One region of the Streptomyces sp. NBC_01525 genome, then DNA from elsewhere that is predicted to be linked to it. Evidence: riboswitches for the same ligand, from Rfam matches in the RefSeq annotation. Region 1 holds a riboswitch; the other holds the start of a gene.
What was found. A riboswitch is a leader RNA that binds a small molecule or an ion and turns the genes downstream of it on or off. The one in region 1 is predicted to bind glycine.
Positions count from the first base shown of each region.

Region 2: it holds a riboswitch for glycine, as region 1 does, so the genes downstream of both, gcvP (aminomethyl-transferring glycine dehydrogenase) here and gcvT (glycine cleavage system aminomethyltransferase GcvT) in region 1, are expected to answer to the same signal.

Region 1 covers NZ_CP109397.1:4,947,337-4,954,557, reverse strand. Annotated here, with positions in the region: gene OG422_RS22280 (ABC transporter substrate-binding protein) at 1-1,422, opposite strand, end outside; gene OG422_RS22275 (ABC transporter permease) at 1,518-2,519, opposite strand; gene OG422_RS22270 (enhanced serine sensitivity protein SseB C-terminal domain-containing protein) at 2,926-3,711, opposite strand; gene OG422_RS22265 (enhanced serine sensitivity protein SseB) at 3,770-4,576, opposite strand; partial or broken gene OG422_RS22260 (AAA family ATPase) at 4,620-5,354, opposite strand; glycine riboswitch at 5,847-5,941, shown strand; gene gcvT (glycine cleavage system aminomethyltransferase GcvT) at 6,088-7,215, shown strand.
Region 2 covers NZ_CP109397.1:583,487-590,707, reverse strand. Annotated here, with positions in the region: gene OG422_RS02635 (MerR family transcriptional regulator) at 1-194, shown strand, start outside; gene OG422_RS02630 (bifunctional nuclease family protein) at 248-721, shown strand; gene OG422_RS02625 (MerR family transcriptional regulator) at 944-1,546, shown strand; gene OG422_RS02620 (DNA polymerase IV) at 1,633-3,267, shown strand; gene OG422_RS02615 (PRC-barrel domain-containing protein) at 3,315-3,695, opposite strand; glycine riboswitch at 3,810-3,906, shown strand; gene gcvP (aminomethyl-transferring glycine dehydrogenase) at 4,092-6,977, shown strand; gene OG422_RS02605 (DUF5999 family protein) at 7,039-7,221, opposite strand, start outside.

The DNA of each region.
Region 1 (7,221 bases):
CTGCATCATGATCAGGCCGACGTTGTTCTTCTTGTTGAACGTCGGGACGCCCGCATAGTCCGAGAAGTACTTGCTGCTCGGGTACTGCTGGATCTTGGCGGTGATGCCGAGCTTCTTCAGCGAGGAGATGACGGAGGTCGCCGCGTCCACCTCCTCCTGCCGGTCACTGCGGGCGAGGATGGTGGTGGAGACGTTCCCGGCGCCGCACTCGGCCCACTTCTTCTTCGCCTCGGTGAGGTCGAGGTTGTCGCCCGAGTACTTCTGCGGGTACAGGTCGAACTTCTCGTAGCCGGGGATGTCGGTCGGCAGGACGGTGGAGGCGATGTCGCCGCGGATCGGGCCGCCGAGAGAGGTCTGCACGGCCTTCTTGTCGACGGCGTACTCGACCGCCTGGCGGCAGGCGAGCTTGTCGAACGGCTTCACCTTGGTGTCGATCGACAGGTAGTTGAGCCGCTGGCCGAGGGCGTTGTCGGTGTTGCCCTTCTCCTTGGCGTCGGTCAGCAGCTGCGCCTGTGTCTGCGCGTCGACGCCCTTACCGGCCAGGTCGACGGTGGTGTTCCCGGCCAGCAGGTCCTTGTCGATGGTGGACTGCGCCACCTTCAGCTTCAGGACGATCTTGTCCGGCAGCTGCTTGCGCAGCGGGTCCGTCTTCGCCGACCAGTGCGGGTTGCGGACGAGGGTGAGCTGCTTGCCCTCCTGGTAGTCCTGGAACTTGTACGAACCGGAGGAGACCACGGACCTGGTGTAGTCGGCGCCCTTGTCCTTGGCCTGCGGGACCGGCGCGGTCTGCGGGGCGCTGACCAGCTGGTCGAACTCCGCGAGCGCCTTCTTGAGGTGGAAGACGATGGTGTGGTCGTCCGGCGTCTCGATCGACTTCAGACCGGACTTGCTCTTGTCCTTGTACGGGCCCTTGTAGCCGCCGCCGTCGTTGTCCTTGAGGAACTGCTGGAAGTAGTTGGGCCCCAGGGACAGCGTGTCGCGGGCGAAGTTGGAGCGCTCGACGGCGTACTTGACGTCCTGCGAGGTGACGTCGGTGCCGTCGTCGTACTTCACGCCCTTGCGGAGCTTGTACGTCCAGGTCTTGCCGCCGTCGGAGGACTTGCCCTTGGACTCGGCGAGGTCCGGGACGATCTCGTTGCCCTTGGGGCCGGGGCCCGGCTTGAAGGTCGTCAGGGAACGCGCGTAGAGGCGGCTGAAGTTGTACACGAACGCGTAGTAGGTGTTGCCCGGGTCGAAGGACTCGGGGGCGTCGCTCATCGCGTAGGTGACCGTGCCGCCCTTCGCGTCCGAGGCGTTGACGATTCCCTCGGTGGCGGCGTTCGCCTTGCCGGAGGCGGTGGATCCGGCCCCTCCGGTGCAGCCGGCCAGCAGGCCCGCGCTGGTGATGGCCGCTATCGCCGCGACCGGAACTGACCTTCGCATGATGGTGGCGCTCCCCTTCAATCGTCGAACACTTCGAGAAATGACTTCGGAAAACTTCGGAACGACTGGACGTGGTGCGGCGGGCGGGGGCCGGCTCAGCGGCCGCCGCGGGGGTCCAGTGCGTCCCGCAGACCGTCACCGAGCAGGTTGAACGCGAGCACGGTGACGAAGATGGCGAGACCGGGGACGAGCATGTACTGCGGGTCGACCTCGTAGTACTTGACCGCCTGGTTGAGCATGCCGCCCCAGGACGCCTGGGGCGGCTGGATGCCGACACCCAGGAAGCTCAGCGCCGCCTCGAAGAGGATGTTGGAGGGGATCAGCAGCGTCGAGTAGACGACGATCGGGCCGACGAGGTTGGGCAGCAGTTCGCGGAAGAGGATGAACGGGCCGCGCGCGCCCATGCCGCGCGCCGCGTCGACGAACTCCCGCTCCCGCAGTGACAGCGTCTGTGCCCGCACGATGCGGCCCATGTACGGCCAGTTGAAGAAGCCGATCACGAAGATCAGCACGGAGAGGTGGAGCGGCAGTCCGGTGAGGCCGAAAGCGCCCCCCTGGAGCGAGGCGGAAATCGCGATGGCGAACAGCAACAGCGGGAACGCCAGGAAGACATCCATCAGCCGGCTGATCACCGCGTCGACGCGCCCGCGGTAGAAACCGGCGATCACGCCCATGACCGTGCCGATCGCCACCGACAGCACAGTGGCGCCGAAGGCGACGATCAGCGAGACCCAGGAGCCCTCCAGCACCCGGGCGAGCAGATCGCGGCCGAACTTCGGGTCCACACCCAGCGGATGATCGCCGCTCATGCCGCCCAGGTCGCCCTTGGGAAGCGTGGTGTTGGGGTCGATCAGCGACTGGTTGGGGCTGTCGGGGTCGAGACCGAGCAGTGCCTGGAGCGGGCGGGAGAGCGCGGCAACGGCGATGAGCAGGATGACAACGATGGCACCGGCCACCGCGACCTTGTCGCGCCGGAAGCGCAGCAGCGCGATGCGGCCCAGCGAGCGGCCTTCGATCCGCTTGCCCTCCACGCCCTTCAGCACCGCTTCCGGCTGCGTCTGGGCAGCCGCGCCGGTGGTCTCGATCGGTGCGGTCACAGTGCCTTTGACCCCTCTCGGCCGACGGTGGCCGGCCTCACGCCCCGCCGCGCTCGCGGCCTGGTCCCCATCGCCGCCGCACGCCCTCGTACGGATGCACGGAACGTTCGCCACGCGAAACGTCGCGCGTTCACCTGGCAGGTGTCCGGATGGTGTTCGTACACAGGGCCGATGCCCTGCTGCCGGAGTCTTCATCCGATTCGCGATCACTCACCAGCCCCCAAGGTGAATGGATGCGCAACTGTGATGTGGTCCACAAGTCTCCGCTATGCGGACGGAATGGACGTCTGAGCGGAGAATTCCGTGGCGGGAAAACGCCCGTCAACTTACGGGCAAACAGGGCAATTGGGGGCGCCGTGCCCGAGGCGGCGCAACTCCGGGGCGGCCCGGTGGGCGCGCCGCCGGGTCAGTAGGGGCGCGGGTAGCCGTACCCGGGGGCGGGCGGCTGCACCGGGGTGCCATAGCCCTCACGATCGAAGAAGGGGCGCGCGCAGGCCCGCATCCACATGCCGACCGGGTCGTACTCGTCGTTCATCGCGACGGTCGAGACGGGCAGCCCGTCCGGGACCGCGCCGATCGACTGCTGGATCATCAACCGGGCGGCGTCCACGCCCTGTTGGCCCGCGTCGTAGAGGTCCAGGCCGAGGGCGAGGTACGGCGCGCCGAGGGCGGGCTGCACCCAGGCGCGGCGCAACGACCGTACGGCGGGCGTGCGGTGGGCGTTCTGTGCGAGGAGGGCGTAGAACTGCGGGAGGTCGATGACCGGTTCGGTGATGCGCAGCGGTCCGGCGGGCAGCCGGTCGAGGCCGCCGGCGATGCGGCGCAGATCCAGCCAGGGGATGCCGACGCCGCCGCCGGGGGCGTGCGGATTCAGCCACAGGCCCCACCGGTCGGGGAAGAGGGCGGCGGCGATCTCGACACCGGTGACCAACTCGTGGTCGCGGTTCCAGCCGGAGGCGGCCAACTCGGGTGCGGAGGTGACGCAGGGCGCGTAGCCCAGGCCGTCGACCTCCATGTTCCCGTACTGCGCGTCGGGCATCCCGGCGCGGCCGTGCCAGAGCAGCATCCAGACCTGACCGGCGGCGAGCGCGTGCAGCAGCGCTTCGTAGGCGTCGTAGCGGCCGGGCGTGACCTGCCCCAGCATCTGCTCGACCCGGCCTGCCGCCGCTCCCTGATGCGCACCCGCGCTCACGTGGTCCGTCCCTTCTCCGGCGGCCGTGTGGGGTACGTCCGCCCGTCGTCCGTCCAGCTTACGAGTGGTCCCGGGAGTAGAAGGGCCGTACGCGCGCACCCATCCAGTCGGCGACCGGATCGCCCTGGGCGACGTCCAGCAGCACCAACTGGACGGGCCAGGCCACCGGAACCGCGCCGAGCGCGCGCCCCAGGGCCGTGAGGGCCACCTCGCGGGTGGCGTCGTCGAAGGGGTCGGCGAGGGTGGCGTCGATCTCCACGCCGACGAAGAGCGCGGGCGTGTCGCCCTCCACACTTGCCAGGGCGCGACGGGCAGTTCGGACAATTCCAACGCCGGAGAACTCCAGCCCGGCGGCCGCGAGGAAGTCCACCGGCTCCTCCTGCCAGTCCGGCTCGAAGAGCCGCACCCGGCCGCCGAGGGGCGCAGGCATCCCGGGCACCGCCTCCCGGCACAGCTCGGCCACCGCGGGCGCGGGCAGCGTGGTGCCGACCGTGCCGCCGGGGTTGACGGCGATACCGAGCAGCGGCGGCAGCCCGCGGGCGAACTCCTGCGCCGGGGCGACGGTGAAGGCCATGTGCGTGCCGACGGTCCGCAGGAACTCCTGCTCGGAGCTGAACACCGGGACGTACGCCGCGTCGTCGATCTGGACGGTGGGCAGATCCAGGCCCCGGCCACCGGGGCCCGCGGCGTCCGGACCGCCGCCGTTGGGCAGCGGCACCCACACCCGGCTGCGGCCCAGCACCTCCACGATCCGGCCGCCCGCGCCGGGGTGGCCGACCGAGGCCCCGAGGACCTCTTCGAGTGCGTTGGCGGGCCACGCCAGTTGCGGTATTCCCTGCTCGATCCCCTGCTCGGGAAAGTTCATGTCCATCCATCCGCTTCCGTACCGCGCGCTCTGGCCGACGAGCCTAGACGAGTGGCGGCGGCGCCGCGTCCGCCGCCCGGGCCGCGGGCCCTCCCCCGTCGAAGCGGAGCACGCGCAGCCGGTCCGCCGCGGCCCGGTCCAGCAGGACGGCCGAGGCGAAACCCCGGGGCGGGCGGCCCGCCGCCGCGTCCCCGATCAGCCGCCGGGCGGCCGCGCGGTGCCGGGCAAAGGCGTAGCCGGACACCCCGCGCCCGCGCGAGCGCTGGCCGCACCGCGCCACCTCGGGCGGGACGTCGAGCAACAGCAGGTGGGGGCGGCGCCCGCCGCGCCACGCGGCGCGGGCGATCCAGCGGCGCACCCAGGCCTGTGTGCCGCAGTCGTGCACCACCGCGCCCCGGCCCGAGCGCAGCACCCGGCGCAGCCCGAGGTAGTGCGCCACCCGGACGAGTGGCCGGTAGAGGACGTACGGCACCCGGCGCAACCGGCCGCGCTCCCAGCGCGCGCGCACGTCCTGGGAGTCGACGCGGTGGACGGGCGCGCCCCCGTCGTCGGCCGCCGGTACGACGCGGTGCATCAGGGTGCTCTTGCCACTGCCGGGCAGCCCGGAGACGACGACCACGGCACCCGCGGGGAAGCGGAGTTCGGGCGGGAGCGTGGCGGTGGGGCGGGCGCGGAGGTCGGTGACGGCGGGGGTGGAGGGGGACGCGGCGGGGGCGCAGCCCGGGGCCGGGACGCCGCCCGATCCCGAAGTGCCGCCCGGAGCCGGGCCCGAGGTGCCGCCCGGAGCCGGGGCATCGCCGGAGCCCGGGCCGCCCGCCGAGCCCGGGGCATCGTCCGAGCCCGGGGCATCGTCCGACCTCCGCCCCGCCCGCGCCCCCCAAGGCGTGCGCGGGCCCCAAGGCGTGCGCGGGCCCGGCACCAGCCCGGACGGCGCGGCGCCCCCGCCCCCCGGTGTGGCCGTGCGCGCGGCTTCGCTCTGCACCGTGATCGCCCCTCCCCGTTCGGCGGGGCCGGGCGGCGGCCCGCCCCCATCCCCCGCACAGTGTCAAGGAAAGGTAATGCCCTTCACGGCATGGGGCGTTCCGGTGCCATGGCATCCGGGGCGCACGGGGCCACGCGAGCTGGGGCGGGGCCGGGCGGAGGCGCTCCGTCCGGTCCGTCCCGTGGGTTCCGGGCCGGGGCTCCTACGTGCGGCGTTCCCATGCAATGATGTCGGCGCCACGTGCACTCCTGTGTTCCGCCGTGCACGGTCAACTCCATACCGGCCGCTTGAATCCGCGCGGGAGAGTCCCCGGCCGCACGCCGGGGCGCCGAAGGAGCAAGTCCTCCCTTGAATCTCTCAGGCCCCTATACCGCGCGGGCGAGGCAGATCTGAAAAGCGAGCCGCGGCCCGGTCCGGGAGCGGCTCCACCCAAGGTGCAAACCGGCCCGTTCGCGGGATTCCGGTGAACCTCTCAGGTTCCGATGACAGATGGGGAGACATGTCCTCTCATCCTGTCCGGGAGCCCACTATGACCGATGCCCCCCGCCGCACCGCGCTCGACGCCGTCCACCGCGCGCTGGGCGCGACCATGACCGACTTCGCCGGCTGGGACATGCCTCTGCGCTACGCCAGCGAGCGTGACGAGCACGTCGCCGTCCGCACCCGCGCCGGTCTCTTCGACCTCTCCCACATGGGCGAGATCACCGTCACCGGCCCGCGCGCGGCCGACCTCCTCGACCATGCGCTGGTCGGCAACATCGGCTCCGTGAAGCCGGGCCGCGCCCGCTACACCATGATCTGCCAGGAGGACGGCGGCATCCTCGACGACCTGATCGTCTACCGCCTGGGCGAGCAGGAGTACCTGGTCGTCGCCAACGCCTCCAACGCGCAGACCGTCCTGGACGCGCTGACCGCCCGGGCCGGCGGCTTCGACGCCGCGATCCGCGACGACCGCAACGCCTACGCGCTCCTGGCCGTGCAGGGCCCGGAGTCCCCCGGCATCCTCAAGGCCGTCACCGACGCCGACCTGGACGGGCTGAAGTACTACGCCGGGCTGCCCGGCACGGTCGCCGGGGTGCCCGCGCTCATCGCCCGTACGGGATACACCGGCGAGGACGGCTTCGAGCTGTTCGTACGGCCGGAGGACGCGGCCGCGCTCTGGGAGGCGCTGCTGGCGGCGGGCAAGGACGTGGGTCTGGTGCCGTGCGGTCTGTCCTGCCGCGACACGCTGCGCCTGGAGGCGGGCATGCCGCTCTACGGCCATGAGCTGACGACGGCGACCACGCCGTTCGACGCGGGTCTGGGCCGGGTCGTGAAGTTCGAGAAGACGTCCAACGGCGGCGCCTTCGTCGGCCGCGCCGCGCTGGAGGCGGCCGCCGCGCGCGCCGAGGAGCAGCCGCCGCGCACGCTCGTCGGCCTGATCGCCGAGGGCCGCCGGGTGCCGCGGGCGGGCTACGCGGTGGTCGATGCCGCGGGCACCGTCATCGGCGAGGTGACCTCCGGGGCGCCGTCGCCCACCCTCGGCAAGCCGGTCGCGATGGCGTACGTCGACGCCGCGCACGCCGCCCCCGGCACCGAAGGCGTCAAGGTCGACATCCGTGGCAGCCACGAGCCGTACGAGGTCGTCGCGCTGCCCTTCTACAAGCGGGAGAAGTAGCCCCGT
Region 2 (7,221 bases), 4.4 Mb from region 1:
GTCATCTGCGGGCCGTGAAGGCGGCCGCCGAGCGCGAGGCCGGCCTGGTGGAACAGGTCGTGGCGCCGCTGCGGCGGCACCGTAATCCGCAGACCAGGGCGCATGCGGAGGCGACGGCCAGGGAGCTGGCCACCCTCTCCGTGCGGCTGCACGCCGCGCTCGTCGAGAGCGCGCTGCAGGCCCATCTCCGGTGAGCAAATACCTGCCCGACTACCCAAACCTGCCGGGCACGTCCTAGGGTTGCTGTGTGAACGAGCTCGACGTCGTGGGTGTCCGGGTGGAAATGCCTTCCAGCCAACCGATCGTGCTCCTGCGGGAGGTGGGAGGCGATCGTTACCTGCCCATTTGGATCGGGCCGGGGGAGGCCACCGCCATCGCCTTCGCCCAGCAGGGCATGGTCCCTGCCAGGCCGCTGACGCACGACCTTTTCAAGGATGTGCTGGAAGCGGTGGGCCAGGAGCTGACGCAGGTCCGCATCACGGATCTGCGTGAGGGGGTGTTCTACGCCGAGCTGGTCTTCGCCAGCGGGGTGGAGGTCAGTGCACGACCGTCCGACGCGATAGCGCTGGCGCTGCGCACCGGTACGCCGATCTTCGGCACCGATGGTGTGCTGGACGACGCGGGCATCGCCATTCCGGACGAGCAGGAGGACGAGGTGGAGAAGTTCCGCGAGTTCCTCGACCAGATCTCACCCGAGGACTTCGGCACCAACAGCCAGTGACAGCGGCCGGTGGCGGCGCTCTAGTGGGCGCCGCAAGGAACCGGCCATCAGCTGACGTTTTCGGCCAACCAGCTACGCCTTCCCCGTCTCGGGGTACGAGAAACCACTCGTGGGGTGATTATCACTCGGCGCGGCGAGCGCGGCGATCGTTGACGCACCCCGAGTGACTGCATACCGTCGATATGGCAGGTCCCGTCCGGGACGTGGAGGACGGAGGGCGGCGTGGCAATCACCGGTGACGGTACGGCGGAGGGGGCGTTGCCGCTCCCTTCGGGCATGGTGGCGGACCGTGCCCCGGTACAGGCCGCCGCGGTGTCGGCGGAGCGTGGAACGGCGGTCATCGGTTACCGAGGACCGACCGCGTGTGCGGCCGCGGGCATCACTTACCGGCAGCTCGACTACTGGGCGCGTACCGGCCTGGTGGAGCCGAGCGTCCGCCCGGCGTACGGCTCGGGGACCCAGCGGCTCTACAGCTTCCGGGACGTCGTCGTTCTGAAGATCGTCAAGCGGCTGCTGGACACGGGCGTGTCGCTCCAGAACATCCGCACCGCCGTGCAGCACCTGCGCTCCCGGGGCCTGGCCGATCTGACGCGGATGACGCTGATGAGCGACGGCGCGACGGTCTATGAATGCACCTCCCCGGATCAGGTGGTCGATCTCCTCCAGGGCGGTCAGGGCGTCTTCGGCATCGCCATCGGCGTGGTGTGGCGGGACGTGGAGAGCACGTTGTCCCAGCTGCACGGTGAGCGGGTGGACACGGGCGAGACCCTGGTCGGGCAGAACCCGCACGACGAGCTGGCCCGGCGGCGCAACCGCGCGGGCTGAGCCCCGGCCGCCTCCGGGCGGCCTTCGCCGGACGTTCCGGCCCTGCTCGGGGCCGATTGTCAGTGGTATGCGGCAGCATCGGTCGTGTGAGACGTGTGCCGACGATTCTGCATCTCGACATGGATGCGTTCTTCGCGGCCGCCGAGCAGGCGGCCAAGCCCAGCCTGCGCGGTAAGCCGGTGGTCGTGGGCGGGATTGGGCCGCGCGGCGTCGTCTCGACCGCGTCGTACGAGGCACGGGTCTTCGGGGTCCGGTCGGCGATGCCGACAGCTCAGGCACGCAGGCTGTGCCCCAACGCCGCCTATCTCAGTCCGCGCTTCTCCGTCTACCGGCAGGTCAGCGACAGCGTCATGGAGCTGCTGCACGGGCTGTCGCCGCTGGTCGAGCCGTTGAGTCTGGACGAGGCGTTCGTCGACCTGGAGGCGGGCGGCGTCGCGGCCGACTCCGCCGCCGCCCGCGCGGTCGGCGAGCAGCTGCGGCGCGACATCAGGGCTGTCACGGGGCTGACGGGCTCGGTGGGGCTGGCCGGGGCCAAGATGCTCGCCAAGATCGCATCGGAGGCGGCCAAGCCGGACGGTCTGCGGATCATCGAGCCGGGCACCGAGCGGGAGCTGCTGGGACCGATGACCGTCCGCACCCTGCCGGGTGTCGGACCGGCGACGGCCGAGGCACTGCGCCGGGCGGGGATCACGACCGTCGCGGAGACCGCCGAGGCGGGGGAGGCGGAGCTGGTGCGGCTGCTGGGGAGGGCGCACGGGGCGGGGCTGTACGCGATGGCGCTGGGCCGGGACGACCGGCCGGTCGTCGCCGAGCGGGACGCGAAGTCGGTGTCGGTGGAGGACACCTTCGAGGTCGACCTCACCGACCGCACCCGGGTGCGCAACGAGCTGGTGCGGCTGGCGGAGCGGTGCGTGCAGCGGCTGCGAGCCGCCGGTCGCTCCGGCCGCACGGTCGTGATCAAGGTACGGAACTACGACTTCTCGACCCTGACGCGGTCGGAGACGCTGCGCGGGCCCACCGATGACCCGGCGGTGGTGCGGGAGGCGGTGATCCGCCTGCTGGGCCTGGTGGACACCACGGGCGGGGTGCGGCTGCTGGGGGTGGGGGTGAGCGGGCTGGCCGACTTCACGCAGGAGGATCTGTTCGCCCAGCTGGCCACGGAGCGGGAGGCCGTCGAAGCGGCTCAGCTGGCCCTGGGGGCGGCCGCGGGGGACGAGGAGCGGGGCGGGGCGGAGCCGGAGGAGGCGCGGCCGCGGCGCTGGCATCCCGGGCTGGACGTCGTCCATGACGAGTACGGCGCCGGATGGGTGCAGGGCAGCGGGGTGGGGCGAGTGACGGTGCGCTTCGAGCAGCCGTGGTCGGCGCCGGGGCGGGTCCGGACCTTCGCCGTGGACGATCCGGCGCTACGGCCCGGGGAGCCGTTGCCGCTGGTGGGTGGCGCGCCGATGGCGGGTCCCGTAGGGGGTGAGGCAGCGCCGGTCATGGGCGGAGAGAGCGGGCCGAGCGGGATATCCGGTCGCCCGATATCCGGCGGTCCGGAGTCGGACGACCCGGAATCGGGCCCCCTGGAGTCGGGCCGGGCGGAGCCGGGTCACCAGGAGCCGGATTGCCCGGAGCCTGACCGGGCAGGGGCGTCACCCGATGGCGAGCCCGTACGTGGGGCGGCTTCCCCCGGCCCGTCGACGATCTCCTCCTCGGGAGGTGCCTGCCGCGGCTCGTAACCCATCGGCCGGGCGCAGAACGTCGGGCTGTGTATCTGGGACGGCCGTCAGCCGTCCGACCCCGCGACGTTGCCGAAGTTCTTGTCGGCAGGGGGACGGTCGACGTCCCCCGGGGAGGTGATGTCCAGCCGGTAGTGGTGGTAGAGCTGGAGTTCCTGCTCGGGGGAGAGGTGGCGGCCGACGCCGAAGTCGGGGGCGTCCTTGATCAGCTTGCGGTCGTAGGGGATGTGCAGGGCGTCGTCGACCAGGCGGCTCGGCTCCAGGGGGACGAAGGCATCGCGGCTGAAAAGACCGGTGCGCACTGCCGCCCATTCGGGTTCGCCGGTCGCGTCGTCGAGGTAGACCTCGTCCACGGTGCCGATCTTGGCGCCCTGGCGGTCGTATGCCTTGCGGCCGATCAGGCTCCGCGGGTCGATATCGGTTTGCACGGCCCCTCCAACTGGTCGCAACTGCCTTGTGACACCTACCAAACGGCACATTTCGTATGTCGGCCACTCGAAGGATCCCCCAGATGACGCGCTGGTAGGCTGGCAAATGGCCGCTGATCCCGTGCGGGAGAGTCCACGTCGTTCGCGGCGCGGACGCCGAAGGAGCAAATCCTCCCCGGAAACTCTCAGGCACACGTACCGCTCGGACGAGGTCACTCTGGAAAGCAGGGCGGGCCACGGACGACGCAGCGCCGGAACCCCTCCTCACCGACGGTGAAAGCCGGGCCGCAGCGGTGGGCCGGTGAAGCTCTCAGGTTGAGATGACAGAGGGGGAGGCCGTCCGGGCACCAGCGCCGTGTGCCCCTCGTAGGTCGTTGAGACCAGGAGGCCCCGCAGATGACCACCAATCGCATCCCCCTGACCGAGCTGGAGCGCGGTACGCCCTTCGCGCACCGGCACATCGGTCCGGATCATGAGGCGCAGGCGAAGATGCTCGCGCAGGTCGGATTCGGTTCGCTGGACGAGCTGACCGCGGCCGCCGTGCCCGATGTGATCAAGAGTGCCCAGGCGCTGGGGCTCCCGCAGGGCCGTTCGGAGGCGGACGTCCTCGCCGAGCTGCGCGCCCTCGCCCAGCGCAACCAGGTCCTGTCGTCCATGATCGGCCTCGGCTACCACGGCACGTTCACGCCGCCGGTGATCCTGCGCAACGTCATGGAGAACCCCGCCTGGTACACGGCGTACACCCCGTACCAGCCGGAGATTTCGCAGGGTCGGCTGGAGGCGCTGCTGAACTTCCAGACGATGGTCGCCGACCTCACCGGCCTGCCCACCTCGGGCGCGTCGCTCCTCGACGAGGGCACCGCGGCCGCCGAGGCCATGGCGCTCTCCCGGCGGGTCGGCAAGGTCAAGCAGGGCGTCTTCCTCGTCGACGCCGACTGCCTGCCGCAGACCATCGCCGTCATCAAGACGCGCGCCGAACCCACCGGCGTCGAGGTCGTCGTCGCCGACCTCGTTGACGGCATCCCGGCGGAGATCGCCGAGCGCGGCGTTTTCGGTGTGCTGCTGCAGTACCCCGGGGCGTCCGGCGCGGTCCGCGACCCCCGCGCGGTCATCGCGCAGGCTCAGGAGCTGGGCGCCGTCGTCACCGTCGCCGCCGACCTGCTGGCCCTGACCCTCCTCACCTCGCCGGGCGAGTTGGGCGCCGACATCGCGGTGGGCACCACCCAGCGCTTCGGCGTCCCGATGGGCTTCGGCGGCCCGCACGCCGGATTCATGGCCGTACGCGAGAAGTTCGCCCGGAGCCTGCCCGGCCGCCTGGTCGGTGTCTCGGTCGACGCCGACGGCGCCAAGGCGTACCGCCTCGCCCTGCAGACCCGTGAGCAGCACATCCGCCGTGAGAAGGCCACCAGCAACATCTGCACCGCGCAGGTGCTGCTCGCTGTCATGGCCGGAATGTATGCGGTCTACCACGGCCCGGACGGGCTGGCCGCCATCGCCTGCCGTACCCACCGCTACGCCACGGTCCTCGCCGAGGGCCTGAAGGCCGGTGGCGTGGAGCTGCTGCACGGCGCGTACTTCGACACCCTGACCGCCCGGGTACCGGGACGGGCCGTCGACGTCGTCGCCGCGGCCCGGGACGCCGGTGTCAACCTCCGCCAGGTCGACGCGGACCACGTCGGCATCGCCTGCGACGAGACCACCGGCCGGGCGCAGCTCGCCGCCGTCTGGCGCGCCTTCGGCGTCTCCGGCGATGTCGAGCAGCTGGACGCGGTGGCCGCCGATGCGCTGCCCGAGGGCCTGCTGCGCACCGACGGCTACCTCACCCACCCCGTCTTCCACCAGCACCGTTCCGAGACCGCGATGCTGCGCTACCTGCGCCGCCTGTCCGACAAGGACTACGCGCTCGACCGCGGCATGATCCCGCTCGGCTCCTGCACGATGAAGCTGAACGCGACGACGGAGATGGAGCCGGTCACCTGGCCGGAGTTCGGGCAGCTGCACCCCTTCGCCCCCGCCGAGCAGGCGCAGGGCTACCTCACGCTGATCCAGGAGCTGGAGGAGCGGCTGGCCGCCGTCACCGGCTACGACAAGGTCTCCCTCCAGCCGAACGCCGGATCCCAGGGCGAGCTGGCCGGTCTGCTGGCGGTGCGTGCGTACCACCGCGCCAACGGCGACGAGCAGCGCACCGTCTGCCTCATCCCGTCGTCGGCGCACGGCACCAACGCCGCGAGCGCCGTGATGGCCGGGATGAAGGTCGTCGTCGTCAAGACCGGCGAGGACGGCGAGGTCGACACCGAGGACCTGCACGCCAAGATCGACAAGCACCGCGACGAGCTGGCCGTCCTGATGGTCACGTACCCGTCGACGCACGGTGTGTTCGAGGAGCACATCAGCGAGATCTGCGCGGCGGTGCACGACGCGGGCGGCCAGGTCTACGTGGACGGCGCCAACCTCAACGCGCTGGTCGGCCTCGCCGAGCCCGGGAAGTTCGGTGGCGACGTCTCGCACCTGAACCTCCACAAGACCTTCTGCATCCCGCACGGCGGCGGTGGCCCCGGCGTCGGCCCGGTCGGCGTCCGCGCCCACCTCGCGCCGTACCTGCCCAACCACCCGCTGCAGCCCACCGCGGGCCCGGAGACCGGCGTCGGCCCGATCTCCGCCGCGCCCTGGGGTTCGGCCGGAATTCTGCCGATCTCCTGGGCGTACGTCCGCCTCATGGGTGGCGAGGGCCTCAAGCGCGCCACGCAGGTAGCGGTGCTCTCCGCGAATTACATCGCCAAGCGCCTGGAGCCGCACTTCCCGGTGCTCTACACCGGTCCCGGCGGGCTGGTCGCGCACGAGTGCATCATCGACGTCCGGCCGCTGACCAAGGCCACGGGCGTGAGCATCGACGACGTCGCCAAGCGCCTCATCGACTACGGCTTCCACGCCCCGACGATGTCGTTCCCGGTGGCCGGCACGCTGATGATCGAGCCGACCGAGAGCGAGGACCTCACCGAGCTGGACCGCTTCTGCGACACGATGATTGCCATCCGCGCGGAGATCGAGAAGGTCGGCACCGGCGAATGGGACAAGGACGACAACCCGCTGCGCAACGCCCCGCACACCGCGGGCGCGCTCCGCGGTGAGTGGTCGCACCCGTACACCCGCGAGGAGGCCGTCTTCCCGGCAGGTGTCGTGGCGGCGGAGAAGTACTGGCCGCCGGTCCGCCGCATCGACGGTGCCTTCGGCGACCGTAACCTCGTCTGTTCCTGCCCGCCGCTGACGGAGTACGACGGCTGACGTCCGCGCAGCGATGAGGGCCCTCGGCGATCGCGCCGGGGGCCCTTTGACGTGCGACGGGTCAGACGGTGGTGGCGACCCGGTTCGTGCCGTCCGGACGGTGCGGGGCGATGACCTGACCGTCCGGCAGAAGCTCACCGGTGTCCTCGAAGAGGAGGACGCCGTTGCACAACAGGCTCCAGCCCTGCTCCGGGTGGTGCGCCACGGGATGCGCGGCTTCCCGGTCGGTGGAGTCGGCTGACGG